3 regions of the Nocardia sp. NPDC051832 genome follow, and region 3 is predicted to be linked to each of the others. Evidence: riboswitches for the same ligand, from Rfam matches in the RefSeq annotation. Region 3 holds a riboswitch; each other region holds the start of a gene.
What was found. Region 3 has a riboswitch for S-adenosylmethionine ahead of AB0M14_RS19180 (rhodanese-like domain-containing protein). Riboswitches for the same ligand answer to the same signal wherever they lie in the genome.

Region 1 (9,701 bases), on a different contig from region 3:
CCGATACGCCAAACCCGGCTGCCCGGAGGACGGTCCGGGCGGTCCCGGGTTCGACCTGACCGACCCGTTCAGCAATACCCTGCGGTTCGCGCAACCGGACTGAGCGCAGGACGTGGCGGGGAACGCGGCGGCGCGGCTACCGTGGTTGCTTGTGGACAGCACGCACCTCGCACCCGGACCGGCCGCGCACCCGGCGAAGCATTCGGGCTGGCGCGCCTTGCCCGCGCCGCTGGTCACCGCGGCCGCGGGCATCGGAGCCGTTGCGCTGCTGCATTTCCGGGATCCGCACGTGGAAGGGTCCTACGGGCTCTGCCCCATCTACGCGCTCACCGGGATCTACTGCCCCGGCTGCGGCGGCATGCGCGCGGTCCACAACCTGACCGACGGGCGGCTCCTGGATTCGCTGCACAGCAATCTGATCGCCATTCCGCTGCTGCTCACCTTCGCCTGGTTCGTCGGCATGTGGACGACACGCGCCTGGCGCGGACAACGCCTGACAGTCCCCCGGGTCGACCGGCGCGTCCTCATCGCCTTGGCCGTGCTCGTCATGGTCTACTCCGTACTCCGCAACACCGCGTGGGGCACCTGGCTCGCCCCCGTCTGATTGTTCGACGACCGAAAGGGCACGCGAGGACCATGAGCGATTCCCTGAAACAACGCGTGCGCGCGAAACTCGTCCGCCAGCTCGGCGCGGACGGCGCCCCGGATTCCGAACAAGACGATCCGCGCCAGATTTCCGTGGCCACCGACCTGGAGAACCTGGACAGCGTCGCCGAGGACGACCCGCTGATCGAAGAGCTCGCGGCGCGCTACCTGGTCTTCTAGCGAGTAGGCGGCGGCAGCGCGGGCAACGGCTCGCGGCGCAGCCAGCTGTCCCACAGCGCGCGCAGCGGCACCGCGCTGTAATGCCCGGCCAGATCGGTGAATTCCTCGGTGCCGACCGAGGCATGCCGGTAGCGAATGGTCCAGTCCCGCAACAGATCGAAGAACGCGAGATCACCGAGTTCCAGCCGCAGCGCGTGCAGGGTCAGCGCGCCCCGTTTGTACACGCGGTCGTCGAACATGCGCAGCGGGCCGGGGTCGCCCAGGACGATGTCCTGGGGTTGCCGCGCCAGGTTGTGCCGGGCCGCGCGGGCCTGCTGATCGGCGGTGGGCCCGCCGGCCGCCTCCGACCAGATCCATTCGGCATAGCAGGCGAAGCCTTCGTGCAACCAGATGTCGCGCCACTGCCGGATGGTGAGGCTGTTGCCGAACCACTGGTGCGCCAGCTCGTGCGCCACCAGCCGCTCGGCGCCGCGCCGTCCGTCGCAGTGGTTCGCGCCGAAGATCGAAATCCCCTGTGCCTCAATGGGGATTTCCAGCTCGTCATCGGTGATCACGACGGTGTAGGTCTCGAACGGGTAGGGACCGAACCGCTCGGTGAACAGCTCCATCATCTCGGGTTGCCGCGCGAAGTCGTGCTCGAAGGGCAGGCGCAGCCGGGCCGGCAGGATCGCGTGCATCGGCACGGGGCTCTGCACCGGCCCGACCCGGTACCGCTGATATGGCCCGATCTGGATCGTCGCCAGGTACGTCGACATCGGTTCGGACTGCTCGTACACCCAGGTGGTCTGGCTGGCCTTGGTCTGTTTGCGCAGCAGTTTGCCGTTGGCCAGGGCGTAGAACGGGCTGTCGGTGGTGATCGAAATGCGGTAGCTGGCCTTGGCACTGGGGTGGTCGTCGCAGGGGAACCAGGAGGCCGCGCCATTGGGCTGACTGGCCACCAGCGCGCCCTCGGTCAGTTCCTCCCAGCCGACTTCACCCCACGGCCCGCGCACCGGTTTCGGCACGCCCGCGTACTGCACGACCAGCACCAGCGCGCCGCCCGCCGGGATCTTCTGCGCGGGCGTGAGCACCAGTTTGCCGTTCTGGTGCGTGTACTTCGCGGGCTTCGCGCCGTTCACGAAAACCTTGGTGACCGAAAGGGATTGGGACATGTCCAGCGCGAACCGGTCCCGGGCCGCGGTGCTGACGGCGGTGATGTCGGCGCGGCCGGTGAGGCGATTGCTGGCGACCTTGTAGACCAGGTCCAGTTCGTAGCGCGAGACCCGGTAGCCACGGTTGCCGTTCTGCGGCAGGTATTCGTCGATCGGCGGCTCGTAGAACTTGGCCGCCATCAGCGCTCACCCGGCCAGGGGGCGATCGGGTTGCCCCACCACCGGGTCGACGGCGGCACCGAATCACCGCGCATGACCAGCGAAGCGGGACCGATGGTCGCGCCGGCGCCGATCCGGGAGGCGGGCAGCGCGACACAGTGCGGGCCGAGGGTGGCGCCGGGATCGAGGGTGACGGTGTCCATGGCCATGATGCGGTCGTGGAACAGGTGGGTTTGCACCACACAGCCGCGCTCCACGGTAGCGCCGTCGCCGAGAGTCACCAGGTCCGCCTCCGGTAGCCAGTAGGACTCGCACCATACCCCGCGGCCGATCCGCGCGCCGAGGCCGCGCAGCCACAAATTCAGCACGGGCGTGCCGGTGGCGGCGCGCGCGAACCAAGGCGCGGCCACCGTCTCGACAAAGGTGTCCGCGACCTCGTTGCGCCACACGAACGAACTCCAGAGCGGGTGCTCCTCGGCCCGGATCCGGCCCACCAGAAGCCATTTCGCGGCCACCGCGCTGGCGCAGGCGACCGCGCCGGCCAGCAGCAGCACCACGCCGCTGAGCAGGGCCGCGGTCAGGTGGCCGAAGGTCTGCGCCAGCCAGGCCAGCGTGAAGATGACCCCGAGCCCGATCGCGAAGGTCACGAAGACCGGGATCAGCCGGCAGGTTTCGACGACGGCGCGGGCCACCCGCAGCCGCGCGGGCGGATCGAAGGTGCGCTCGGTGCTGGCGTTCTCCGACGCCCGGCGCAGCCGGACCGGCGGACTGCCCAGCCACGACGAACCGGCCTTGGCTTTGGACGGGGCCGCCGAAAGCACCGCCACCAGGCCGTTTTTCGGGACCCGCCGACCCGGCGCGGTCATCCCGGAATTGCCGAGAAACGCCCGCTTGCCGACCTTCGCCTCGCCGATCCGCAGCCAGCCGCCGCCGAGTTCGTAGCTGGCGATCATGGTGTCGTCGGCCAGGAACGCGCCGTCGGCGACGGTGGTGAACTTCGGCAGCAGCAGCACCGTGGACGCCTCCACCCGCTTGCCGATCTTGGCCCCGAGCAGCCGCAGCCAGATCGGGGTGAGCAGGCTGGCGTAGAGCGGAAACAGGAAGGTGCGCGCCGAATCCAGCAGCCGCTCGGTAGACCAGGCCTGCCAGCCGACGCGGCTGCGCACCGGGTGATAGCCCTCCGTCAGCCCGATGCTGAAGAGCCGGACCGCGAGGATCGTGATGGCGGCGTACACCCCGAGACTGAGCAGCACGGCGACCGGCAGGACCGCGAAAGCACGGCTGAGTCCGGCGGTGAGGGTGGGAGTGTCGCGGACCCACCAGGCGATGAAGACGCCGCCGGTACCGAGGCCGAGAATCGGCACGGCCGCCAGCACCATCGAGGTGATGCCGAAGATCAGCACCCAGTGCGTGGCCCGGGCCGGCGTGGCGTCGGGCCAGCGGTGTTGCGCCTTACCGACTTTCACCGCGGGCGAGCCGCCCCACTCCTGCTCGGCCTTGACCTTCCCTGCGACCGCGGAGCCGGGCGCGATCTCGGCGTTCTTGCCGATCTTGGTGCCGGGCAACAGGATCGAGCGCGCGCCGACGACAGCGCCGGGCCCGATGGTGATCGGGCCGATGTGCACCAGGTCCCCGTCGATCCAATACCCGGACAGGTCGACCTCGGGTTCGATACTGCAACCGTCCCCGAGCTCGAGCATGCCGGTGACCGGCGGCAAGGTGTGCAGATCCACGCCCTGCCCGATCTTCGCGCCCAGCGATCGCGCGAACGGCACCATCCACGGTGCACCCGATAGGTTTTCCGCGCCGCTGGCCTCGGATAGCCGCACCGCCGTCCACAGGCGCAGATGCACCCAGCCGCCGCGCGCGTAGCTGCCGGGTTCGACACCGCGCAGCAGCACGCGGGAGCCCACGACGCACAGCGCCATCCGGCCCGGAGGGGAAATGAAGAGCAGGAACGCGACCAGCGCCCACCACCAGGACAGGTGTGGCAGCCACGGCAGCGCGCCCGAGCGAGCGGCGATATTGCCGACGATCGCCAGCCAGGTCAGCCACTGCAAACCCGTCAGCGTCGTCAACGGGATGGTCGCGAGCACTTGGAACAGCTGCGCGCTCAGCGGCGTCGGGCGCACGATGCGCTCGTCGACAGCCTCGACCGGGGCGCTGGCATCGAGGAAGTCGGCCAGCGCGCCGAGGCGTGGATGATCGTAGAGATCGGCGACCGCGACGTGCGGGTAGCGCTCTCGCAGTGCGGCAACCAGCTGGGCGGCCGCCAGCGATCCGCCGCCGAGGTCGAAGAAGTCGGTGCCGGGCCCGGTGGCCTCCGCACCGAGAATCGAATCCCACAGTCCCGCGACCCAGAGCGCGGTCGGGGTCAGACCGGTGTCGGCATCGGCGTCCTTGTTCTTGGGCAGCGGCCAGGGCAACGCGTTCCGGTCGACTTTGCCGGAGGTGCGGGTCGGCAATTCCGCGACCACGGCCAGGCGCGGTACCAGCGGGGCCGGCAGCTGTTCGGCCAGCAGGGCGCGGGCGGCGGCCACGTCGAAGGTGTCGTCCGGTCCGGTCAGGTAGCCGACCAGAATCTTGTTGCCCGCCTTGGTGGTCCGGATCGCGGCCGCCGCGCCGGTGACCCCGGGCAGATGCTGCAAGGCGTTGTCGATCTCGCCGAGCTCGATCCGGCGGCCGCCCAATTTGATCTGATCGTCGGCCCGGCCCAGGAAGACCAGGCCCGCCCGGTCGTTCCGCACCAGATCGCCGCTGCGGTAGGCCCGTTCCCAGCCGACCGAGGCGAGCGGCGCGTATTTCTCGGCGTCCTTCGCCGGATCGAGGTACCGCGCCAGGCCGACGCCGCCGATGACGAGTTCACCGGATTCGCCCTCCCCCACCGGATTTCCCGCCGCGTCGACGACCGTGAGGTCCCAGCCGTCCAGTGGCAGGCCGATCCGGACCGGCCAGGTGCCGTCGAGCAGCGCGGCGCAGGCGACGACGCTGGCTTCGGTCGGGCCATAGGTGTTCCACACCTCGCGGACCGTGTCCGGATCGCCGTTGCCCGCGAGCTTTTCCGCTAGTTCCGGCGGCACCGCTTCGCCGCCGAAGATGAGTAGTCGAACCGAATCCAGCGCCTCCGCGGGCCAGGTCGCGGCCAGCGTCGGCACCGTGGAGACAATGCTGATCTCGCGCCGCACCAGCCACGGCCCCAGGTCGGCGCCGGTCCGCACGAGCGCGCGCGGCGCCGGCACCAGGCACGCGCCGTGCCGCCAGGCCAGCCACATTTCCTCGCACGAGGCATCGAACGCCACCGACAGCCCGGCCAGCACCCGGTCGCCCGGGCCGATCGGCGCGGCTTGCAGGAACAGCCGGGCTTCGGCGTCGACGAACGCGGCGGCGTTGCGATGGGTGACCGCGACACCTTTCGGCGTCCCGGTGGACCCGGAGGTGAAGATGATCCACGCGTCGTCCGCCGGCGTCGGCAGCTCGGTGGATTCGCCTGCCGCAGTGCCGGTTTCGATGCCGGTGCTTTCGATCCCGGCGGCGGTGACGATCGCGCTGACCCGGGCCTCGCCGAACACCAGTCGCGCCCGCTCATCCGGATCATCGGCGTCGACCGGGACATAGGCCGCGCCCGCGTGCAGCACCGCGAGGATTGTGACGTAGAGAGCACTGGTGCCGGAGGGCATCCGCACCCCGACCCGGTCCCCCGCCCGCACGCCCGCCGCGGCCAGCCGCCCCACCACGGTGTCGACCTCGGCCAGCAGCTCGGCATAACCGAGCACGGTCGCGCCGTCATCGATCGCGGGCGCCTCGGGATAGGTGTCCGCGGTGGCGGCCAAGATATCGACAAGTGTCCTGGCAGGCGGGGTAAGAGCGCCGCGCAGCAACGGATTCGACAGCTCGTCTTCGCCCGCTACGGCATCGACCTCCGGCTGGAGCATGCGTCCTGCCCACCTCTCATAGACCTACCTAGCGCAGACGGCGGAAATCTTGCACGACTAGGGTTACCAGTGGGCAAACACCACGGGTGACCAACCGTCCAATGTACCCGCAGGCCCAAGCAATCCCGGCAAGCCGTGGGCTAAGCGGCCGATGCGGCGGTACCGACCCCCAGCGCGGCCAGTATCCCCGCCGAGATCTGCTCCAGCCGATCCCGGACAACAGGCTTGCGCAGCATCGCGACCGCCTTCGAGGCGAGCAGCGCCACCAGCACCATTTCGACTGCGGCGATGGAGGATTCGATGGCGCCCAGGGCGAGGGTGTTGGCGAAAGTGACCTCGGCGAGGAACTGCGGAAGCACCGCCAGGTAGAACAGCCCGACCTTCGGGTTGAACAGGCACGAGATCACCCCCGCGGCGAACGCCGAGCGAATCGACGCGGGCGCGGCCGGGCGCGCCTGCGCCGCCGCCAGTTCGGCACCGGCCGCCGCGGCTTCCTTCCGCGCCTTCCGATGATCGACGAGGGCCCGAATCCCCAAGTACAGCAAGTAGATTCCGCCGACCACCTTCAGCACCCGGTAGGCCGTCGCGGACTGTTCCAGCAGTGCGGCGACGCCCGCCGCGACCACCAGCGCCCACACCATGCCGCCCAGCGCCGACCCGACCGCCGCCGCGATCCCGGGTCGCGCATCCGCGATCGAGTAGCGCAGCACCAGGAACGTGTCCGGGCCGGGCGTGATCGAGAGCAGGACGCAGAGTCCGATGAAGCTGAGCAGCAGCGAAAGTGTCACCCCTCCATGGGACCGCATCTCGGCCGAGAATGCAAGGTTATTCCTCTAAATGCATTTTTATTCAGCCTGAAGGTCAGCGAACGCGGTGGTTGACAGCGTGCCGGTCGGTCTGCCAATCTCGGTTCAGGTCATGAGTACCAGCGCTAAGCCCCGGCTAGCTGGTCGGCAACCCTCCTCCGCGGTGGGGTGCTCCGGGTGACGACCCGGCCGTACGCCCATTCGGGCGCGGCAAGCGCGGACTCGACCGATCTCTCGATTGCGGGTCCCTGGAACGATGGGATTTACGTGATGACTGCTGTGGCTACCAAGACCTGCGCTCCGCTCGCTCGGGTGTCCGGCGACGATCTTCAGGTGCCGCTCGTGCAGGGCGGGACCACCACCTACGCCAACTTCGACTACGCCGCCAGCGCGCCGGCTTTGGCCCAGGTCACCGACCGCGTGCAGCAGCTGCTGCCGTTCTACGCCAGCGTGCACCGCGGCGCCGGCTACGCCTCCCGGATCTCCACCGAGTGCTACGAGGGCGCCCGCGCCTCGGTCACCCGGTTTCTCGACGCCGCCGACGACCAGGTCGTCGTCTTCACCCGCAACACCACCGACTCACTGAACCTGCTGGCCGCCTGCGTGCCCGGCGACACCGTGGTCCTCGACATCGAGCACCACGCCAACTTCCTGCCCTGGACCGAGCACGGCCGCCGCGTCGTCCGCGCCGGCGACACCATCGAGGAGACCATCCGGCTGCTGGTCGCGGAACTGTGCACCAAACCCGCCGCCCTGCTGGCCGTCACCGGCGCCTCCAATGTCACCGGCGAGGTGCTGCCGCTGGAACGCCTCGCGCAGATCGCCCACCAGTGTGGCGCCCGCATCCTCGTCGACGCCGCCCAGCTCGCTCCGCATCGCCGAATCAGCCTGCGCGACACCGGCATCGACTATCTCGCCTTTTCCGGCCACAAGCTCTATGCCCCGTTCGGCGCGGGCGTCCTCGTCGGCCGCCGCGACTGGCTCGATCAAGCCGAGCCGTACCTGGCCGGCGGCGGCGCGGTCCGCGAGGTCACCACCACCGGCGCGCAATGGGCCCCGGCCCCGCAGCGGCACGAGGCCGGTTCGCCGAACGTCCTCGGCGCCGCCGCGCTCGCCGCCGCCTGTGACGCCCTGTGTCAGATCGACCCGGAAACCCTGATCGCGCACGAACGCGAACTCGCCGAACGCCTGCGCGCGGGCCTGTCCGCCATCCCCGGCGTCACCCAGTTGCGCCTGTGGGCCGACAGCCCCGATATCGTCGGCATCGTCGCCTTCACGGTGGACGGCTTCGCACCCGGCGAGGTCGCCGCCTACCTCTCCGCCGAGCACGGCATCGGCGTCCGTGACGGCCGCTTCTGCGCCCACCCGTTCCTCGCCCGCCTCGGACTGGACGGCGCGCTGCGCGCCAGCATCGGCCTCGGCTCCCACTCCGCCGACGTCGACCGGCTCGTCGACGCCGTCGCCGCACTAGTGGCGAACGGCCCAGGCTGGCAGTACGCCCAGACGGCCGGCCTGTGGAACCCCACCCCCGAAACCCGGAACTTCACCGACGGCGCGGCCGGCGCGGCCGCCTGCCTCTAGACCGACTTCCGCCCGGGATACGAAACCATCCCGGGCGGAAGCCTGTCAGCGGTGCTGTCAGTTCAGCTTGAATTCGAGCTGACCAAGCTTCTTTTCGATCTTCTCGACGGTCCCGACCAGGTCGCCCAGTCGAGTCGAGAGTCCACCCTTGGACTCGCTCGAGGTCTGTTCGTCGGTCTGTCCCTCGGACTTCTCGCCCCCGGGCGTCTCGGATTCCCCGGCCTGCCCCTCGGACTCCTCGGCCTTGCCCGCCTCGGACTCCTCGGACTCATCGGCCTGCGTGTCGGGCTCGACGGCCTCCTCGGCCTTCTTCTCGGCCTCCTCCGCCGGAGCACCAACTGTCGTCCGCGGCGCCGTGATCGCGGTCATATCCGTATCAGCCGCTGCGACAGCGGCTCCCTGCAACGCGGCGCCGACAGTAGCCGCGGTCACGATCACTAGCGAGATTCTTCGCACGATGACTCTCCTAAATGTGTGGGCGGTTTCCAACAGATCGAGCCCGATCCTAAGAACCGAGCTCACCCATATCTCCGACCAAACCGCCCGCCCACCTATCCCCACCCAGTGCGACGGGTCCCCGCGGCGGCGTCTGCCCGATCCGCTCACCGCACTACGCTGAGCGTCGATGGGTACGTCACAGACCAGGCACAGCTACTCCGGGCAATCGGTTCTCGAGCGACGCGCGGAACGCCGGGCGTTGTTCATGGAGGCGGCGCTGACCGTGTTCGCCGACAAGTCGTACGCGAAAAGCTCTGTGACAGAGATTTGCTCGGTCGCGGGTTTGTCCCGCCGGCAGTTCTACGAGGTGTACGACAGCCGCGAAGACCTCCTGATGGCCGCCTACGACGCCGCACACCAGGCCGCCCGCGAAGCCGTCGCCGCGGCCGTCGCCGCGACTTCCGGCGGCTCGGCGCGCGAGCTGGTCTCCGTCGGCCTGACCGCCTACCTGGACGCGATGGTCACCGATATCCGCCGCGCCAAAGTCGCCTATGTCGAAGTCGTCGGCGTCAGCGATCGAGTCGAGCAGCATCGGCTGGGCGTGCGCGACGAATGGGCGCGGACCATCGAGGCCATCGCCTCGAACGTGCCCGAGGTGCGAGCCCCGGCCTGCGGGTGGCCCACCGCCATGGCCGGCTTCATCGGCGCGCTCAACGGCGCGGCTCATCACTGGAGCATGGACGAGCAGCGGCCGCCGGTCCAGGCGCTGGTCGACATGTTGTCGACGGTGCTGTTCGCACTGCTGATCC
Region 2 (9,701 bases), on a different contig from region 3:
CTGAGGGACGGGCAGCCCGCCCATGCCGTCATCGAGGAGTACGCGAATGATCGACCTGAAGCCGGCCTGCGCGGCCATGATCGACCTGCTGGCCGAGATCTCCGACGCCCAGCTGACCTTGCCGACACCGTGCGACAAGTACCGCGTCGAGGACCTCCTCGCGCACGTGGCAGAGGTCGCGCTGGGGTTCGCCGCCCTCGCCCGGAAAGCGGAGGAACCGGTCGTGCCCACCACCGTGCCGCGGGACGTGCTCGCCGAGCACGTCCGGCTGCTCGGTCTGGCCTGGGACGAGCCCGCGGCCTGGCAGGGCCGCACCCCGGGCGCGGGAACCGAACTCGCCAACGAACTCTGGGGCCGTATCGCGTTCACCGAAATCGTGGTGCACGGCTGGGATCTGGCGCGTGCGATCGACCGGCCATTCGCGCTGCCCGAAGACACCCTGCGCGCCTGCCTCGACCATGTCGCCGAGTTCATTCCGAACAGTCCCGTCCCCGAGCTGTGGGGTCCCGCGGTCCCGGCGGCGGACGACGCGCCGCTGCTCGACCGCATCGTGGCGATCACCGGCCGGGATCCGCGCTGGACCGCCGCCGGCCCCGGAAATATCGAGTGACCGAGGCCACTGCACCGGCTACGCTGCGGGCATGCGGAAGCTTGCTGTACTGTGCGCCGGTCTGCTCGGAGTGGCGCTGCTGCTGAGCGGTTGTGGCGGCGGCGCCCAGAGTCCGAACCCCTCGGACAAATCGGTGGGGACCCAGGCCGCGCCGGCGGTGTCGCCCGGATTCCGGGAGCAGGCGCCCGATGGCGGCGGCACTCAGACGCCGGAGCCGACGGAGACGCGCAAAGAGGTGATCACCGGCAACGTCGATGTCGTCGCCGGTGACCCGGTCGCGGTGGCGGGCAAGATCGTCGATCAGGTCCGGGCGGCGGGCGGCCGCATCGATTCGCGCACAGAACAACCCGGCGCGGACGACAACCAGCCCTTCAGCAGCGACGACGAGCCCAGCGCGGCGCTGACCGTGCGGATGCCCGCCGACAAGACCGACGCGTTCATCACCGGGCTCGGCTCGCTCGGCCGCGTCACCGAGATCACCACCAACCGCGACGACGTCACCATGCAGTGGCAGGACCTGGACGCCCGGATCAAGGCGCTGCAAGCCTCGGTCGATCGGCTGCGCGCGCTCATGGCGGGAGCCACCAACACCGCCGACCTCATCACCGCCGAGGGGGCGCTGTCCTCCCGTCAGGCCGAACTCGACAGCCTCACCGCGCGCAAGCGTTCGCTCGACGACCAGGTCGCGCTGTCGACGCTGACGATCAGCATCACCACCGACGCGGAGTCCAAGGATCAGCCGGACAATTTCTGGGAAGGCATTGTCTCGGGGTGGAATTCGCTGTGGGCCTGGCTGAAGGACGCGGTCGTCGTGGTCGGTGCGATGCTGCCGTGGCTGGTCTTCCTCGGCCTGCTCGGAGCGGCTGTGTGGTTCGCCGTCCGGTCGATCCGGCGGCGGCTGCCGGCCCGTGCGCCCCGCGCCCCGCGTCCGACCCGGCCGCCCTATCCGCCGCAGCCGTGGCCCGCGCCCGTGCCGTCTGCGCCCGTGCCGCCTGCACCTGTGCCGACCGTGCCGACCGTGCCCGCCGAATCTCGTACCGGGACAGAAGAATCCAGCGCCCCCGAGAGCGGTGCGAGTGACCATAAAACCGAACAGCCGTAGGAACCGCCGGCTGACCTCGTACCAGCGCTGAAAACAGTCCGGGCACCCGTTCACCGAAAGTGGTGGGCGGGTGCCCGTTACAGCCGTTCGACCCGGCGCTGGGGTCGGGCCCAGCGCCGGGGTGCCAGGCGAGCGTCTCAGCTCGGCCCGGCGGCAGATCTCAACTACGCAGTGCGCGAGCCAGGTTGACGTCCAGCGCGCCGAGGAACTCCTCGGTGCTCAGGTAGCCCTGGTCCCCGCCGACGAGCGCCGCGAGGTCCTTGGTCATCTGGCCGCCTTCGACGGTCTTGATGACGACGTCCTCGAGCGCCTGCGCGAAACCGATCACCTCGGGGGTGTTGTCCAGCTTGCCCCGGTGCTCGAGGCCACGGGTCCAGGCGAAGATCGACGCGATCGGGTTGGTCGAGGTCGGCTTGCCCTGCTGGTGCTGGCGGTAGTGCCGGGTGACGGTGCCGTGGGCGGCCTCCGCCTCGCAGGTCTTGCCGTCCGGGGTGAGCAGCACCGAGGTCATCAGGCCGAGCGAGCCGAAGCCCTGGGCCACGGTGTCGGACTGCACGTCGCCGTCGTAGTTCTTGCAGGCCCAGACGTAGCCGCCCTCCCACTTCATGGAGGAGGCGACCATGTCGTCGATGAGGCGGTGCTCGTAGGTGAGCCCGGCCGCGTCGAACTGGGTCTTGAACTCGGCGTCGAAGATCTCCTGGAAGGTGTCCTTGAACATGCCGTCGTAGGCCTTCAGGATGGTGTTCTTCGTGGAGAGGTACACCGGGTAGTTCTGCTGCAGGCCGTAGTTGAACGAGGCCCGCGCGAAGTCGACGATCGACTGCCGGAAGTTGTACATGCCCATGACGACGCCGCCGTCCTCGGGCATCTTCACGACTTCGTGCACGATCGGCTCGCTGCCGTCCTCCGGGGTGAAGGTCAGCGTCACGGTGCCGGCCTGGTGCACCTTGAAGTCGGTGGCACGGTACTGGTCACCGAAAGCGTGGCGGCCGATGATGATCGGCTTCGTCCAGCCGGGTACCAGCCGGGGCACGTTGGAAATGATGATCGGGGCCCGGAAAATGGTGCCGCCGAGGATGTTGCGGATGGTGCCGTTGGGCGACCGCCACATCTTCTTCAGCCCGAATTCCTCGACGCGCGCCTCATCGGGGGTGATGGTGGCGCATTTCACGCCGACGCCGTGCTGCTTGATGGCATTGGCCGCGTCGATGGTGACCTGGTCGTCTGTCTTGTCTCGGTACTCGATGCCGAGGTCGTAGTACTCGAGGTTCACGTCGAGATACGGATGGATCAGCTTGTCCTTGATGAACTGCCAGATGATCCGGGTCATCTCGTCGCCGTCGAGTTCTACGACGGTGCCTTCAACCTTGATCTTGGACATGGATCTTCGTGTCCTCCTAGGATGGTGCCCTCATTGCACGGCCAGGTGAACACGCTTGTGAGCGGACCCCAGCTGTTCCAACAGACAACGTATATGTCCCGCGTTGTCGGCGGGCCATGTGGTCAAACAAGACAAGCGTACTGCTGCTAACGATCTCACGGCGCGGCAGTACCCCTGAGTGAGAATGGTGACGAAAGTTACTCATTAGTACTTTTGTCCATTATTTGAGAATGGCAAGGTCCGCGTATCGCGAGTTGCTCGCGATACGCGGACCGTATTGCCGGAATCAGACGTGGACCGGAATCTTTACGCCGTCTTCGGCGCCCTCGATGAGGTTCTCCGGCTTGTCCCGGATCATCAGCGCGATGATTGGGATGGCCACCGCGAAGAAACCCGCGCCGACGTAGAAGGCGACGTCGTAGGAGTGGATCGACGCCCGGGCGACCAAGTTGTCGATGCCGGGGTTCTCCAGTACGTAGTCCTTGGCGGCCTGCACCGAGATGGTGGTGAGCAGGGCCGTGCCGACCGCGCCGCCGACCTGCTGGGCCGCGTTCAGCAGTGCGCTGGCCACACCCGAGTCCTCCTCGTCGACCTGGTGCAGCGCGACGGCCTGCATGCCGACGAACAGCGGGCCCATGCCGAGTGCGATCAGGAACTGGGCGGGCAGCACGCTGGTGGCGAAGCTGTCGCCGTAGCTGAGCTGGGCCAGGAACACCAGCCCGAGCACGCCCAGCGCGGCGCCGGCGATCATCAGCGGGCGCGGGCCGAACTTCGGCAACAGGGCGCTGGTGGCGCCCGCGGAGATGGCGATACCGGCCGGGAACGCCAGGAACGCGACACCCGCCTTCAGCGGTGTGTAACCGAGCACGTTCTGCAGGTAGAAGCTCAGGAACAGGAACATCGCGAACATCGCGATCGGGATCAGCAGCGCGGCCAGCAGCGCGCCGCCGCGGTTGACCTCACCGGGGATGCGCAGCGGCAGCAGCGGGTTCGCGGTCCGCGATTCGATGAAGACGAACGCGGCGAGCAAAGCGACGCCGGCGATGATCAGGCCGAGAGTGCTGCCGTCGGTCCAGCCGTGCTCGGCGGCGCGGCTGAAGCCGTAGACGATCCCGATCAGGCCCAGGGTGACGGTGATCGCGCCGGGAATGTCGTAGCCGCCGGTGCGGGGCAGCGGCACGTCCTTCAGCACGAAGGTGAACGCGCCAACCAGGGCCAGGATCGCGATCGGGGTGTTGACCAGCAGCGTCCAGCGCCACGAGGCGTATTCGGTGAGTGCGCCACCGGCGATCAGGCCGATGGCCGCGCCGCCCGCCGAGATGCCGGCGAACACCGCGAAGGCGCGGGCGCGCTCCTTGGTCTCGGTGAAGGTCACCGACAACAGCGACAGCGCGGCCGGTGCGAGCAGCGCGGCGAAGGCGCCCTGCAGGCCGCGGCCCGCGAACAGCTGCGCGCCGTTCTGCGCCAGGCCGGCCAGCGCGGAGGCCAGGGCGAAGCCGATCAGGCCGATCATGAAGATCTTGCGGCGGCCCAGGTAGTCGGCGAGGCGTCCGCCGAGCAACAGCAGGCCGCCGAAGATCAGCGTGTAGGCGGTCAGCACCCACTGGGTGTTGCCGTCGCTGATGTTCAGATCACGTTGTGCGAAGGGCAGCGCGATGGTGACGATGGTGGCGTCCAGCACCACCATCAGCTGGGCCAGCGCGATCACGCCGAGCGCCCACCATCGGGCCGAGCTGCTTTGTCTTTCGGGCACATCAACCGCTGGCGCAGTGTGGGTCACGGGTTTCTCCCTGCATCTGGGACGAGCTGTTTCGGAAGTACGCAGACGATCCTGGCATCGTGCGACTTTTGGCGTCAAGAGAAAAATGTCGTAGTGCGACATTTGACTCATTCGGACAGGGTTGCGCCTGGGCTGAGTTATGGTTGGGCATGCTCGACTCACCGACCGGCGCCGCAGCACCCGCCGGCCTGCGCGAACGCAAGAAGCAGCAGACTCGGGCGCGCATCATCGAGGTCGCATTGGATCTGTGCGACGCACATGGCTTCGAAGCGACGACCGTGGAGCAGATCGCCGACGCGGCGGATGTCTCGCCGCGCACGGTCAACCGGTATTTCGAGATCAAAGAGGACATCATCCTCGGCCCGGTGGAGGACTTCGGCCAGGCCGTCGCCGCCAAGCTGCGGGCGCTGCCGGAGTTCGGCAACCCGCTGCAAGCGCTGAGCGACGCGTTCCTGGACACGGTCGAGCGCGGCGCCCGCGCCGAGGCGGACGCACCCATCTCGCTGCGCCGATTCCAGAAGATGCAGCGGATCGTGCGCAGCAGCCCGGCGGTGAACACCCGGGCGATGGAATTCGGTGACCGCAAATCCGAAGCGCTCGCCCTGGCGCTCGCCGAACGCCTGGATGCCGCACCCGGCTCCCTGACCGTGCGGCTGGCGATCGCGACCTGGCAGATGATGTGCCACATCGCCTTCGCCGAAGATCAGGAACTGATCCTCACCGGGGATCCGGAGCAGGCGGCGGCCGCCACCGGCTCGACGGTGCGCGCCGCCTTCGCCGAGCTTCGCCGGCTCTGTTGTGATTCCTGGAAGTAATCGCCTACCAGGGGTACTCCGGCTCGCCGGGTGATCTTGTCGAGGTGATTTCAACCGTCGACGGACCGCCAGCTACCATGTTTGTCAGGTCATGAGTGCCAGCGCGAAGCCCCGGCTCGCTGGTCGGCAACCCTCCAGCAGCGGTGGGGTGCTCCGGGTGATGACCTGGCTCTCGAAAGACGAGGGCAAGCGCGCTGTTCAGGAGGTCCCCACATGTGTGCAACTTTTCGCCACCACTGTGTTTGCCCACCCCGCTGGCTGCCGTCCCCCTTGGCGGCGTGTTCCCGCGCGATGATCGGTCAGACGGCGTGACTGTGGGGACCGAACCGAACACCCGATGCCTGCTGCCCGCCCCGGACGGCCGCCTCGGCCTGATCCCGATCGGTGACGTGCGCCTGGAGAACGGCGCCGTGGTTCCCGACGTCCAGCTCGCGGTGCAGCGCTGGGGCGAGCTCTCGCCCGCCCTGGACAACGTGGTGCTGGTCGAGCACGCCCTGACCGGTGACTCGCACGTCATCGGCGCCCCCGACGACCTGCATCAGCTACCCGGCTGGTGGGACGGCATGGTCGGCCCCGGCGCGCCGATCGACACCGACGAATGGTGCGTCATCGCCACCAACGTGCTCGGCGGCTGCAAGGGCAGCACCGGCCCCGCTACCTCGGCGCCGGACGGAAAGCCCTGGGGTGCGCGGTTTCCCGAGATCTCCATCCGCGATCAGGTGACCGCGGAGGTCGCCCTGATGGATCTGCTCGGCATCGACCGCCTGGCCGCGGTCGTCGGCGGCTCGATGGGCGGCATGCGAGTGCTGGAATGGATGGTCGGAGCTCCGGATCGGGTGGCGGCGGCGCTGGTGCTCGCGGTCGGCGCGCGCGCCACCGCCGATCAGATCGGCACTCAGACCACCCAGATCGCCGCCATCAAGGCCGACCCGGATTGGCAGGGCGGCGACTATCACGACACCGGCCGCGCGCCGATGACGGGCATGGGGCTGGCGCGGCGTATCGCGCACCTGACCTACCGCACCGAGGGCGAGCTGGACCACCGCTTCGAGAACCACGCGCAGGGCGCCGAGGATCCGTGGCGCGGCGGCCGCTACGCGGTACAGAGCTACCTGGAGCATCAGGCCCAGAAGCTGTGCGGCCGTTTCGATCCCGCCACCTACGTGCTGCTCACCGAGGCGATGAACCGGCACGATGTGGGTCGCGGTCGGGGCGGCGTCGAGGCCGCGCTGGCCGCGACGCCGGTGCCGTGCGTGGTCGGCGGCGTCGACTCCGACCGGCTCTACCCGCTGCGCACTCAGCAGGAACTCGCCGACGCCCTGCCCGGCTGCGCCCGGCTCGAGGTCGTGCACTCACGCGACGGCCACGACGGCTTCCTCACCGAGGCGGCCGCGGTGTCCAAGCTGCTGATCGAGACCATGCGGCTGGCGCGGGAGAACCGGTAGCGACTGCTCGCAAGGTCGCTCGACGGGGTCGGCTCACGACGTTTCGAGCGCGCTCCACGGCCCGGCGGCCCAGCCGTCGGCGTCGTGGGACGGCGTGCTCGTCCAGGTGGGGTGGGGCGCACCGTTGCCGAAATAGCCGTCGTAGGAGTTGGTCCGGGTGGCGATCAGGTAGTAGCCGGCGAAATCCGCCTGGGGAACAGGCAGATACGCGCACACCAACCCGGCGGCCATGGACAGGTCGCGGGCGCTGGCCGTGCCGACCGGAGCGGCACCGTCGCCGTGGACGTAGGCGGCGACCGTCCACAGCGGGAACAGGCCGCAGTCGATGCCATCGAAGTTGCCTGGCATGCCGTCTCCCTACGCTGGGTCGGTGCACTGGACCGGCCGCCGGTCAGGGACGGCACCTTAATAGGCTATGGCTCGACTTTACGCCGGGTAATCGCCACGGCGATGCCTCTCAACTGACCTTTCATGGTCATTTCGCTGCCTCGCGCCGCGCCGCCTCGATCCGGTTGATATTGGTTTCGATCCATTCCCGCAGCGCCGCGATGGGAGTACGCAGGCTGTGGCCTAGTTCGGTGAGCGTGTACTCCACCCTGGGCGGCACGGTGGGATGCACTGTGCGTGAGACGAATCCGTCGGCCTCGAGTTGGCGCAGGGTTTGCGTCAGCATCTTCTGGGAGACGCCTTCGATGCGGTGCCGCAGGTCGGTGTAGCGCAGGGTGCCGTCGGCGAGTGCGTCCACGATGAGCACCGTCCACTTGCCCGCTACCCGGTCGAGCACCTGGCGAGTCGGGCATTTAGCGGAGTAGACATCGGCGGGAAGTCCGGTGTCGGTCAGATACGTAGGCACCTTGCCGAGATCCGCACCCGCCGCACCGTCCGGCATTACCGCCCTGATCCAGTGCCGACTGAGATACTCGACGAACTGTTCGAACTCGCTGTCGAGGCCCCTACCGCCTGGAACATGCAGGACCGCAAGATCATCGCGGTGACCAGCGCGGCCGGGCGGCAGGAGCTGTCGGCCGCCGCGCACGGTCAGCCGCAGCCCGCCGAGGCGCCGGTGGTGCTGGTCTTCGTGGCCGAGATCGGGGCCTGGGAGCGGCCCAATACCGATATCGCCGACCTGGCGGTGCGCAACGGTGCGTGGAATCCGGAGTTCGCGGCGCTGTTCGAATCGCGGGCCGAGTTCCATGAGCTGCGCGAGCGGGAGCTGCTGCGGGAGAACGCGATCAAGAATTCGATGATCGCCGCCACCTACGTCATGCTCGCCGCCACCAGCCTCGGTCTGGCCTCGGCGCCGATGAACGGGTGGGATCCGGATCTGGTGCGGAAGGCGATCGGCATCGAGGATCGGCCGGATCTGGCGATCGCGGTACTGGTGACGATCGGCTACACCGACGTCGTCCCGCCGCACCCGGGTCGCCGGCCGCGCGCGGAACTGGTGTTCAGCGAGCGGTATCCGGGGTGATCACTGCACGCCGAGGGTTTTGATGGTGGCGGCGATGAAGAGGATGGCCGTGCCGAGCAAGGTGAGCGCGGCGACGTCGAATGGCTTGCTGCGCACCGCGAGCAAGCCGACGCGTTCGGTGGGCAGGGCCAGGCGCAGGGCGGCGGCCAGCAGGGTGGCGCCGCCGAAGAAGAAGGCGCCACGACGCCAGCGGTCCCAGGCCACGAACACCACGGCCACGACGATGACCGCGGCCACCAGCACCATCGGCAAATGCACGCGCAGGAACTGCCATCCCGCGGTGTTCGGGTGCCGTTCGATGGAGTCGTCGCTCACGCCGCCGATTCTTGCAGGCCCGTCCGGCACCCGGCCACCGCCCCTCACGGTGCCGTCAGTCCAGGACCGCGACGCCTTCGATCTCGATGAGATGCTCGGGCGTGAAGAGCGCGGCCACGCCCACCAGGGTGACGGCGGTTTCCGGGAACTCGTAGTGTTCCCGGGCCGCCGCACCCGCCGCGCCGAGCGCCTCGAACTTCGACGGATCCCAATCCACCACGTAGAACCGGACGCTCACCAGATCCGCGGCCTTGCCACCCGCCGCCTCGAGCGCGCGCCCGAGGTTGATCAGGGCCTGCGTGGTCTGCGCGGCCAGCCCGCCCGGGACCACCTGACCGGCGGCGTCGACGCCGACCTGCCCCGACAGATGCACGATGCGGCTGCCGGTGGCGACGGTCGCGTGCGCGAAACCTGGTGCGGGCGGCTCGGATCCGGCCGGATTGTGTGCTGTGCTCGGCATGGGAGCAGCCTATCGGTCCGGAGCCGGTGCGCCGTGGTGACGGGCGTCGCACCGAAAGGGCTACTACGGGTTGTAGTTAAGGCGTACGGTGAGCAGAAGACACCGAGTACATGGGGGTACAGGTCATGCGCGCACTCACGCGAATCCACCACTACGCCAGCGCTTTTCGGCAGGCCAAGCGGAACCGATCCGACCTGCCCGGCTGGCTGGCGCGCCGCCCGCTGATCGGCTTCGCGGTCGCGGTCTACGAGACCATGCTGCTCTTCAGCAATCGGCTCGACCCGAGGCTCAAGGAGCTCGCCGAACTGAAGACCGCGGGCCT
Region 3 (9,701 bases):
CGGGGTCGCTGTCGGTGAGCACGTACCCGATCTCGTGTAGCGCGGTGGTAAGACCGGACTCGCCGACCACGTAGGCCGTGCCGTGCGGGCGCTGGTCGTTGAGGAACGTCGCGGTGGCCAGCGCCGAGGTCCAGATCGCCTCCTCCGGGATGTCCAGGCCGGTGTGGCGCAGCCGGGCCTGGAGGTCGCGCGGGGTGCGGATCGAATTGTTGGTGAGCACCAGGAACGGCGTGTTGTTGGCGCGCAGTTCGGCCAGGAACTTGTCGGCGCCGGGGATCAACTGATCCTCGTGCACCAGCACCCCGTCCATATCGGTGAGGTAGGAGAGGATCGGTTCGTTGTCTGGAGTCACCAGTCAATTATCGGCTACCCGCCACCATCGTGTGTCTGTGGAACCCTACGAACTCCGTTCGAATCCGCTGACTAATGTCGAAGAAGGTCGGTCGACAGCGGGGACTCCCGCGTCCGGCCGAGGCAGCGAAAGCGACAGGAGTGCGCACATGGGTGATCTCAAACTGGGATACAAAGCGTCGGCCGAACAGTTCGGGCCGCGCGAACTGGTGGAAATCGCGGTGCTCGCGGAAGAGCACGGACTCGACAGCGCCACCGTCAGCGACCACTTCCAGCCGTGGCGGCACAAGGGCGGGCACGCGCCGTTCTCGCTGGCCTGGATGGCGGCGGTCGGCGAGCGCACCAAGCGCATCCAGCTCGGCACCTCGGTGCTCACCCCGACCTTCCGGTACAACCCGGCGGTGATCGCGCAGGCCTTCGCCACCATGGGCTGCCTGTACCCGGAGCGGATCATGCTCGGTGTCGGCACCGGCGAGGCGCTCAACGAGATCGCCACGGGCTACCAAGGCGAATGGCCGGAATTCAAGGAGCGGTTCGCGCGCCTGCGCGAGGCCGTCGACCTGATGCGCGCGCTGTGGACCGGTGACCGCACCGACTTCGAAGGCCAGTACTACAACACCGTCGGCGCCTCCATCTACGACGTGCCCAAGGGCGGCATCCCGGTCTACATCGCCGCCGGCGGCCCGCTGGTCGCCCGGTACGCGGGCCGCGCGGGCGACGGTTTCATCTGCACCTCCGGCAAGGGCATGGAGCTCTACACCGAGAAGCTGATGCCCGCCGTCGCCGAGGGCGCCGCCAAGGCCGGCCGCGACGTCGCCGCCATCGACCGGATGATCGAAATCAAGATCTCCTACGACACCGATCCCGAACTGGCACTGGAGAACACGCGATTCTGGGCTCCGCTCTCGCTGACCCCGGAGCAGAAGCACTCCATCACCGACCCGATCGAGATGGAAGCCGCCGCCGACGCCCTGCCGATCGAGCAGATCGCCAAGCGCTGGATCGTCGCCAGCGACCCGGACCAGGCCGTCGAGCTGATCAAGCCGTACCTGGACGCGGGCCTGAACCACCTGGTCTTCCACGCCCCCGGCCACGACCAGCGCCGCTTCCTGGACCTGTTCCAGCGCGACCTGGCACCGCGCCTGCGCGCCCTGGGCTAACCGTTCGACCGAGTTATCCACACCCCCCCGACTTATCCACATTCGGTGCATCGGGGGGTGTTTTCTTTTCCCGAATCAACCAGCATTCGAGCGGAAGACAGCTGACCGCGCTTGTACGATCACGGGGAGGATCTCGACATGGCCGAGCTCGAAAGCCGAGTAGCCAAGCTGGAGGTACGCATGGACATCGGAGGGGCACGCGATTCGGCGACCTTGACAGTCATCGGCAATCACCTGGCCGCCCTGGATACCAAGCTTGACCAAGTGCACGAAACAGTAATCAACCTCGCTATCAAGGTCGAAGCGTTGGAGAACAGGTTCGACGGTCAGGAGAACAGGCTCGATGGCCTGGAGAACAGGCTCGATGGCCTGGAGAACAGGCTCGATGGCCTGGACACCAAACTCGACGAAGTCCTGCGCCGACTGCCGCCACCGCAGGACTGATCCGTCAGCTCAGGGCGTGGTCCAGGTCGTCGAGGAGGTCTTCGACGTCCTCGAGGCCGATGGAGATTCGGACCACGCCGTCGGTGAGGCCGATGGTGGCGCGGCCCTCGGGGCCCATTGCCCGGTGAGTTGTGGTGGCGGGGTGGGTGATCAGGGTTTTGGCGTCGCCGAGGTTGTTGGAGATGTCGACGATGCGCAAGCGGTTCAGGACCTCGAAGGCGCGCTTCTTCGCCTCGTCGGGCGCCGCGTTGAGTTCGAAGGTGACCACGGTGCCGCCCGCGCTCATCTGGCTCTTGGCCAGCGCGTGCTGCGGGTGCGATTCCAGGTACGGGTAGCGCACCCAGTTCACGGCCTTGTTCTCGTCCAGGAACTGCGCGACGCGCAGCGCGGAGGCGGCGGAGTGGTTGACCCGCAACGGCATCGTCTCCAGGCCCTTGAGCAAGGTCCAGGCGTTGAACGGGCTCAGTGCCGGGCCGGTGTGGCGCATCAGGTTCTTGACCGGGCCGTCGATGTAGTCGTGGTCGCCCAGGATGGCGCCGCCGAGCACGCGGCCCTGGCCGTCGATGTGCTTGGTGCCGGAGTAGACCAGCACGTCGGCGCCGAGGTCGAAGCCGCGTTGCAGCAGCGGGGTGGCGAAGACGTTGTCCAGCACCACCTTCGCGCCCGCCGCGTGCGCGAGCTCGGTCACTTTGCGGACGTCGACGAGGGTCTGCATCGGGTTGGCGGGCGTCTCGAAGAACACCGCCTGGGTCGGCACCGACAGCGCCTGCTCCCACTGGTCCAGGTCGTCACCGTCGACGAAGACGGTCTCCACGCCCCAGCGCGGCAGGATCTCGTTGCACACCACGAAACAGGACCCGAACAGGCTGCGGGCGGCGACCAGCCGATCACCGGCGCCCAGCAGCGCGCCGAGCGCGGTGAAGACGGCCGACATGCCGCTCGCGGTCGCGAAACACGCTTCGGCGCCGTCGAGCAACCGCATCCGCTCCTCGAACATGGCCACCGTCGGGTTGCCGTAGCGGGAGTAGACGAAGTGCTCGATGTCGCCGGTGAACGACGCCTCGGCCGCTTCGGCACTCTCGTAGACGAAGCCGGAGCTCAGATACAGCGCCTCGGAGGTCTCCTCGAAACCGCTGCGCCGCAAGCCGCCCCGCACGCCGAGGGTCGCCGGGCCGACACCCTCGGGCAGCGGCTTGTCGAATGCACCACCAGTGATCATGACGTCTCCTCCACCGAATCCGAGCTCACGACTGCCGCCACGGCAGGCCGCGGGCGCGCCAGCCGGCGCCGCCGCGGTGACCGTTCGCGTCGAGCGGGCCCTCGAAACCTTCGTCCACGTTGTAGGACGGGGCGATGCCGAGCTGGGTGGCCACGGTCGCGGCGTGCGCGGAGCGCTGGCCGGAACGGCACAGGAACACCACGGGGGCTTCCGGGGCGCGGCCGTCGAGAGCTTTGCTGAGCTGGTCGGCGAAAGCCTGGTTGCGCGCGCCGGTGCCGTCGACCCATTCGATGAGCACGGTGGGGCGCTCGATCGCGGTGGTGTCGGGTACGCCGACGAAGCGCCATTCGGCTTCGGTGCGCACGTCGATCAGGACGGCTTCGGGGTTCTCGCGCAACAGGTCCCACGCCTGCAGCGGGGTGATGTCACCGGCGTAAGTCATGTCGATCCTCCTGTGAATCCGCACTTGCCGCATCGGGGTTCGGATGCGTGCCAGGTCGTCACCCGGAGCACCCCACCGCGGAGGAGGGTTGCCGACCAGCGAGCCGGGGCTTGGCGCTGGTACTCATGACCTGGACTGAGATTGCCTGGAACGAGGCCGGGCTGTCAAACACCGAAAGCGACGCTCCGGGTGTCAGTTGCACACCAGCCAGCGGCCGTCGGTACGGACCAGGCTCCAGGTTTCGGTGGTCTCCTTGCCGTCCAGCTTGGTGGTGACAGTGGCCTTGGCCCGGTCCCCGTTGACGGTCTGCCCTTCGATTCTGGCGACCTCCACCGACTTTCGGCCGCCGCCGCCGAACTGCGCGGCCAGCGGCGACTTCGCCTCGTCGAACCCGGCGCACGCGGTGCCCGGCGCGGGTACCTGGTCCTGCTGGGCCCGGCCGCCGACGTAGTTGCTGACGGCCGCGGAGATCCGGTCGGATTCTGTGACATTTTTCTCAGCCGGGGACAGCAGACCGCCGGCGAACACCGCCACCAGCACGACCGCGGCCAGGACCGCGGCGGCGATGAACGGCGCCATGGACCGCTTATCGGTCTGGTCGACCAGGATGGGCTCGTCGTCAGGTGTCGGCTGCTGCTCGGTCATGCGTCGATGATTCCTTATGCCTGGTCGGCGGCACCCGTGCAGGCCGGGCATAGCGCCACCGATAGAATCGCGAGACCGTGCCTCGCCGCCATCACCATGTGGCTGTACGGCGCGGGAGCGACCTGGGGGCAGTGCAGTTACGAGCCAGCAGCACCCGCGTCGGCATCGCCAGGGGCAACCGCAGCCGTGCGTCGACTTAGCCTAGGCTAAGAAGGACGCCATTATTTTCTACCGAAGGTGCGCGTAAGAGATGACCGAACAGAGTGCAGCCACTCGCCCGCTCCGCATCGCGATCGTGGGCGCAGGACCGGCCGGTATCTACGCCGCCGACGCGTTGATGAAGTCCGATGCCGAAGTGAGCATCGACCTGTACGAGCGCATGCCCGCGCCGTTCGGTCTGATCCGCTACGGCGTCGCGCCGGACCATCCGCGGATCAAGGGCATCATCACCGCCCTGCACAAGGTGCTCGACAAGGAGCAGGTCCGCCTGCTCGGCAATATCGACTACGGCACCGACATCACCCTGGACGATCTGCGCCGCTTCTACGACGCGGTGATCTTCTCGACCGGCGCCAACGCCGACCGCGCGCTCGACATCCCGGGCATCGAGCTGGACGGCTCCTACGGCGCCGCGGACTTCGTGTCCTGGTACGACGGCCACCCGGACGTGCCGCGCGAATGGCCGCTGCACGCGGAGAAGGTCGCGGTGCTCGGCGTCGGCAACGTCGCGCTGGACGTGGCGCGCGTGCTCGCCAAGACCGGCGACGAACTGCTGCCGACCGAGATCCCGCCGAACGTCTACCAGGGCCTGAAGGAGAACAAGGCCGTCGAGGTGCACGTCTTCGGCCGCCGCGGCCCGGCGCAGGCCAAGTTCACGCCGCTGGAGCTGCGCGAGCTCGACCACTCGCCGACCATCGAGGTCATCGTCGACCCCGAGGACATCGACTACGACGCCGGTTCCGAGGCCGCGCGCCGGCACTCCAAGCAGGTCGACATGGTCGCCAACACCTTGGAGCAGTGGGCGATCCGCGACCAGGGCAACCGGCCGCACAAGCTGTTCCTGCACTTCTTCGAGTCGCCCGCCGAGGTGCTCGGCGAAGACGGCAAGGTCGTGGGCCTGCGCACCGAGCGCACCCAGCTCGACGGCACCGGAAACGTCAAGGGCAGCGGCGAGTTCCGCGAGTGGGACGTGCAGGCCATCTACCGCGCGGTGGGCTACCTGTCGCAGAACATCAACAACCTGCCCTTCGACGAGCAGGCCGGCACCGTGCCGAACGAGGCCGGTCGCGTGCTGGCCGACGAGGACGCCGACGGCCCCGCGCGCTACCTCCCGGCGACCTACGTCACCGGCTGGATCAAGCGCGGCCCGGTCGGCCTCATCGGCCACACCAAGGGCGACGCCAACGAGACCGTGGCCTGCCTGCTCGACGACAGCACCCACTTCACCCCGGCCCCGGAGCCGGAGCTGGACGCCGTCACCACCTTCCTCGAAGGCAAGGGCATCCCGTTCACCACCTGGCAGGGCTGGTACCGCCTGGACGCGCACGAGCGCGCCCTGGGCGAGCCGGAGGGCCGCGAGCGGGTCAAGGTCGTCGAGCGCGAAGACATGCTGCGCGCCAGCGAACCCAACAAGGTCTGACGGAGACCGTTCCACGGGAGCGAAAACTCCGTATCTGAGGCATTCTGTACAAGTGTTCGATGCCCATGTCCACATCATCGATCCGCGGTTTCCGCTGACCGAGAACGAGGGCTACCTGCCCGACCCGTACACCATCGCCGATTATCGAAAGCGCATGGCGCGCTTCGATGTCGGCGGTGGCGCGGTGGTCATCGCCTCGTTCCAGGGCACCGACCAGACGTTCATGAAGACGGCGCTGGCCGAGCTGGGCCCGGGCTGGGTCGGGGTCACGGCGCTGGACCTGGAGACCGGCGACGACGAGATCGTCGAACTCGATCGGATCGGCGTGCGCGCGCTGCGGTTCAACCTCAAGCGCGCCGCCGCCGACATCACCGGCATGACCTTGCAGGCGCTGCGCGCGCACGAGCTGGTCGGGTGGCATGTCGAGGTCTACATCGACGGCTCGATGCTGGCCTCGCTGCAGCCGGTGATCTCGAAACTCCCCGCGCTCTCCATCGATCATCTCGGCATGTCCGAGGAGAGCCTGCCGTACCTGCTGGACCTCGTCGATCGCGGCGCGCGAGTCAAGGCAACGGGTTTCGGCCGCGTCTCGATGAACGTTGCCCATGCCCTGCGCCGCATCCACGCCGTGAACCCCCAGGCCCTGATGTTCGGCACCGACCTGCCCGGCACCCGCGCCGGCCGCCCCTTCCAGGACTCCGACGTCGACCTCATCTGCGACGTCGTCGGCACCGACATGTTCGCCGTCCTGGAAGACAACGCCCGCGACTTCTACCGCCTCCCGCCCCGCACCCAGTCGATCCCGCCGCTCCCCCGCGCCGAGCAGCCCACCCTCCCCCTGCACCGCGAACAGCTCCCCGAGATCGACCCCAACGCCACCCTCCCGCTGCCCATCATCGAGCGTTAGCTAGGCGACAAAGGCTCCGATCAGCCAGATACCGGTCGCGAGCAGCGCCCCGAAAAGTTCGATGAGCATTGACAATCCGACACCCTTGAGCGCGTGTTTGGTTGTCTGCCAAGCCGGTTCACCCTGCTTCAGGCGCTGGTACTCCGAAAGATAAACGCCCAGAACGAATCCCACGAAAAGACCGACCACCGGGATGATGAAGAACCCGGCGATGCCGAGGATGGCGCCGAGGAACAGGGCGCGGTTGGAGACGCCGGCTTCCTTCATCTTGCGGCCGGGCCAGGTGTATTTGATGACGCCGGAGATCACCAGGAAGACGCTGGCGACGGCGAACACGATCCACGCGGTGGCACCACCGGTCATGATCGCCCACACCAGGATCGCGCCGAAGATCAAAATGACGCCCGGCAAGATCGGGACGATGATCCCGAGCAAGCCGATCATTATCGCCAGGCCGACAACGACCTCGCCCCACACGCTCACGAGAAATGCCCCTCCGGTCTTTGTTCGGTTGCTCGAATTCTCGCCTAATTGCTGGTTGCGTGCACAGCGGAGGGCGCGGGCGGGGGTCGGGGCGTTATTGTCATACTGTCAATACATCTCCGGGGCTGTCCGGGGGACGCAGGATCAACGATGAACCGAGGTAGGGCGTGAGTACTTCAACCACCGCCAAGCAGGGTCCGCTCGCGGGCATCAAGGTTGTCGAGCTGGCCGGGATCGGGCCCGGACCGCATGCGGCGCTGCTGCTCGCCGACCTCGGCGCCGATGTGGTGCGGGTGCAGCGCCCGAACCAGTTGCCGGGGTTCATGGAGCGGCCGCAGTGGCGCGGGCGCACCATCGTCGAGGCGAATCTGAAGGATCCGGCCGATATCGCGAAGGTGCTCGGCCTGGTCGAGAAGGCCGACGTGCTGCTGGAGGGCTTCCGTCCTGGCGTCACCGAGCGGATGGGCCTGGGCCCGGACGAGGCGCTGGCCCGCAACCCGCGCCTGATCTACGGCCGGATGACCGGCTGGGGCCAGCACGGACCGCTGGCCGACCGCGCCGGCCACGACATCAACTACATCTCCCTGACCGGCGTGCTGAACGCGATCGGCCGCAAGGGTGAGCGCCCGGTGCCGCCGCTGAACATGGTCGGCGACTTCGGCGGCGGCTCGATGTTCCTGGTGTTCGGCGTGCTCGCCGCGCTGGTGGAACGGCAGAACTCCGGCAAGGGCCAGGTCATCGACGCCGCCATGATCGACGGCGCGCTGGCCCTCTCGCACATGATCTGGGGCATGCGCGGCGTGGGCCTGTGGTCCGACGAGCGCGGCACCAACCTGCTCGACACCGGCATGGCGTTCTACGACACCTACGAGACCGCCGACGGCAAGTACATGGCGGTCGGCGCGATCGAGCCGCAGTTCTACGCCGAGCTGCTGAAGGGCCTGGAGATCGAGCCCGAGGGCCTGCCGATGCAGATCGACCCGAACGGCCAGGACGAGCTGAAGAAGCTGTTCACCGAGAAGTTCAAGACCAAGACCCGGGACGAGTGGACCGCGATCTTCGACGGCACCGACGCCTGCACCACCCCGGTGCTGACCTTGACCGAGGCCACCGCGAACGAGCACATCGTGGCGCGCACCGGCCTGATCGATATCGACGGCGTCGTCCAGCACGCGCCGGCGCCGCGCTTCTCGCGCACCCCGGCGGGCACCCCGACCCCGCCGCCGGACGAGGCGACCCCGATCGAATCGGTCTGGGCCGACTAGATTTTCAGGTTGACGAGAAATGCCGTGCCCGCGGAACTGGGCACGGCATTTCTTGTCTCAGTAGAGGGTCAGCGACTGCAAAGGCTCCGCTGCCCTCGGCGTCAGGGCTTCGTACGTCGCGGCAATACCCTTGACCGCCAGCCGCAGGTCCGCCTCCGGGTGGGTGAAGGGCAGGCGGATAAAGCGCTCGAACGCGCCCTGCACGCCGAAACGTGGTCCCGCGGCGAGCAATACGCCGTGGTTCGGCGCGGTAGCGGCCAACGCGGTGGACACCGGGGCCGGGAGCTGGGCCCACAGCGACATGCCGCCCGCCCCCGGGCTGACCCGCCACTCGGGCAGCTCGTCCGCCAGCGCGGTCATGAGAACCGCCCGCTGCGCACGCAATTGGTCGCGGCGCCGGTCCAGGATAACGCCGGCGTTTTCCAGCAGGTGAACAGTGGCCAGCTGATCCATCACCGGCGTACCGAGGTCGACGGTGGATCGGATGCCGAGCAGCTTGGTGATCAGCGCCTGGTTGGTGCGCACCCAGCCGACGCGCAGACCGCCCCAGAACGACTTGGAAGCCGAACCGATGGTGACGATTTCGGCTCCCTTGGCGAAGGCGGCCACCGGCGGCGGCATCGGCGCGCCGGACAGGCTCAGGTCGACCATGGATTCGTCGACCACGACCGTCATCCTGGTCTCGCGGGCGATGGCGGCCAGCTCCGCGCGGCCCGCCTCGTCCAGCAGCAGCCCGGTCGGATTGTTGAAGTCGGGCACCAGATAGGCCAGGGTGGCGGCGGTTTGCCTGGCGGCGCTGCGGATTCCGTCCAGATCCCAGCCGCCGCCGACGGTTTCGGGCAGCAGCGGCACCGGCACCGGCCGCGCGCCGACATCGCGGATCGCCTCGATCGCGTTCGGATAGGTGGGGTGATCGATGAGCACCCGGGCGGCGGGCGCGGTCAGCACGTTGAGCAGCAGGCGCAGTCCGTGCTGTGCGCCGAGGGTGATCAGGATCTGGTCCGGCTCGGTGGGCAGGCCGCGCTCGGTGTAGCGCCGGGCCACCACCTCGCGCAGCGCGAGCAGGCCGACCGGATCCATACCGTGCGTGCCCAGGTACGCCGGAATTCCTTGCAGCGCGGTGGCATACGCCTCCTGCATCTCCAG

Region 1: linked by a shared signal. The riboswitch ahead of AB0M14_RS04120 (aminotransferase class V-fold PLP-dependent enzyme) and the one ahead of AB0M14_RS19180 (rhodanese-like domain-containing protein) in region 3 are both predicted to bind S-adenosylmethionine.
Region 2: linked by a shared signal. The riboswitch ahead of AB0M14_RS00955 (homoserine O-acetyltransferase) and the one ahead of AB0M14_RS19180 (rhodanese-like domain-containing protein) in region 3 are both predicted to bind S-adenosylmethionine.

What each region holds. Positions count from the first base shown of each region.
Region 1 covers NZ_JBFAYL010000001.1:948,778-958,478, forward strand. Annotated here, with positions in the region: gene AB0M14_RS04090 (glyoxalase superfamily protein) at 1-103, shown strand, start outside; gene AB0M14_RS04095 (DUF2752 domain-containing protein) at 152-604, shown strand; gene AB0M14_RS04100 (hypothetical protein) at 637-825, shown strand; gene AB0M14_RS04105 (M1 family metallopeptidase) at 822-2,156, opposite strand; gene AB0M14_RS04110 (Pls/PosA family non-ribosomal peptide synthetase) at 2,156-6,067, opposite strand; gene AB0M14_RS04115 (LysE family translocator) at 6,208-6,855, opposite strand; SAM riboswitch class IV at 6,982-7,096, shown strand; gene AB0M14_RS04120 (aminotransferase class V-fold PLP-dependent enzyme) at 7,144-8,454, shown strand; gene AB0M14_RS04125 (hypothetical protein) at 8,512-8,892, opposite strand; gene AB0M14_RS04130 (TetR/AcrR family transcriptional regulator) at 9,080-9,701, shown strand, end outside.
Region 2 covers NZ_JBFAYL010000001.1:196,512-206,212, reverse strand. Annotated here, with positions in the region: gene AB0M14_RS00980 (TIGR03086 family metal-binding protein) at 47-610, shown strand; gene AB0M14_RS00975 (DUF4349 domain-containing protein) at 642-1,712, shown strand; gene AB0M14_RS00970 (NADP-dependent isocitrate dehydrogenase) at 1,873-3,093, opposite strand; gene AB0M14_RS00965 (MFS transporter) at 3,380-4,873, opposite strand; gene AB0M14_RS00960 (helix-turn-helix domain-containing protein) at 5,023-5,688, shown strand; SAM riboswitch class IV at 5,776-5,886, shown strand; gene AB0M14_RS00955 (homoserine O-acetyltransferase) at 5,997-7,133, shown strand; gene AB0M14_RS00950 (hypothetical protein) at 7,167-7,481, opposite strand; gene AB0M14_RS00945 (helix-turn-helix domain-containing protein) at 7,609-8,022, opposite strand; gene AB0M14_RS00940 (nitroreductase family protein) at 8,038-8,604, shown strand; gene AB0M14_RS00935 (DUF3017 domain-containing protein) at 8,605-8,850, opposite strand; gene AB0M14_RS00930 (RidA family protein) at 8,975-9,379, opposite strand; gene AB0M14_RS00925 (carboxymuconolactone decarboxylase family protein) at 9,505-9,701, shown strand, end outside.
Region 3 covers NZ_JBFAYL010000003.1:309,155-318,855, reverse strand. Annotated here, with positions in the region: gene AB0M14_RS19200 (HAD-IIA family hydrolase) at 1-310, opposite strand, end outside; gene fgd (glucose-6-phosphate dehydrogenase (coenzyme-F420)) at 501-1,511, shown strand; gene AB0M14_RS19190 (hypothetical protein) at 1,650-1,955, shown strand; gene AB0M14_RS19185 (O-succinylhomoserine sulfhydrylase) at 1,960-3,174, opposite strand; gene AB0M14_RS19180 (rhodanese-like domain-containing protein) at 3,200-3,616, opposite strand; SAM riboswitch class IV at 3,632-3,747, opposite strand; gene AB0M14_RS19175 (hypothetical protein) at 3,809-4,261, opposite strand; gene AB0M14_RS19170 (FAD-dependent oxidoreductase) at 4,512-5,900, shown strand; gene AB0M14_RS19165 (amidohydrolase family protein) at 5,953-6,807, shown strand; gene AB0M14_RS19160 (DUF456 domain-containing protein) at 6,808-7,290, opposite strand; gene AB0M14_RS19155 (CaiB/BaiF CoA-transferase family protein) at 7,458-8,555, shown strand; gene AB0M14_RS19150 (PLP-dependent aminotransferase family protein) at 8,613-9,701, opposite strand, start outside.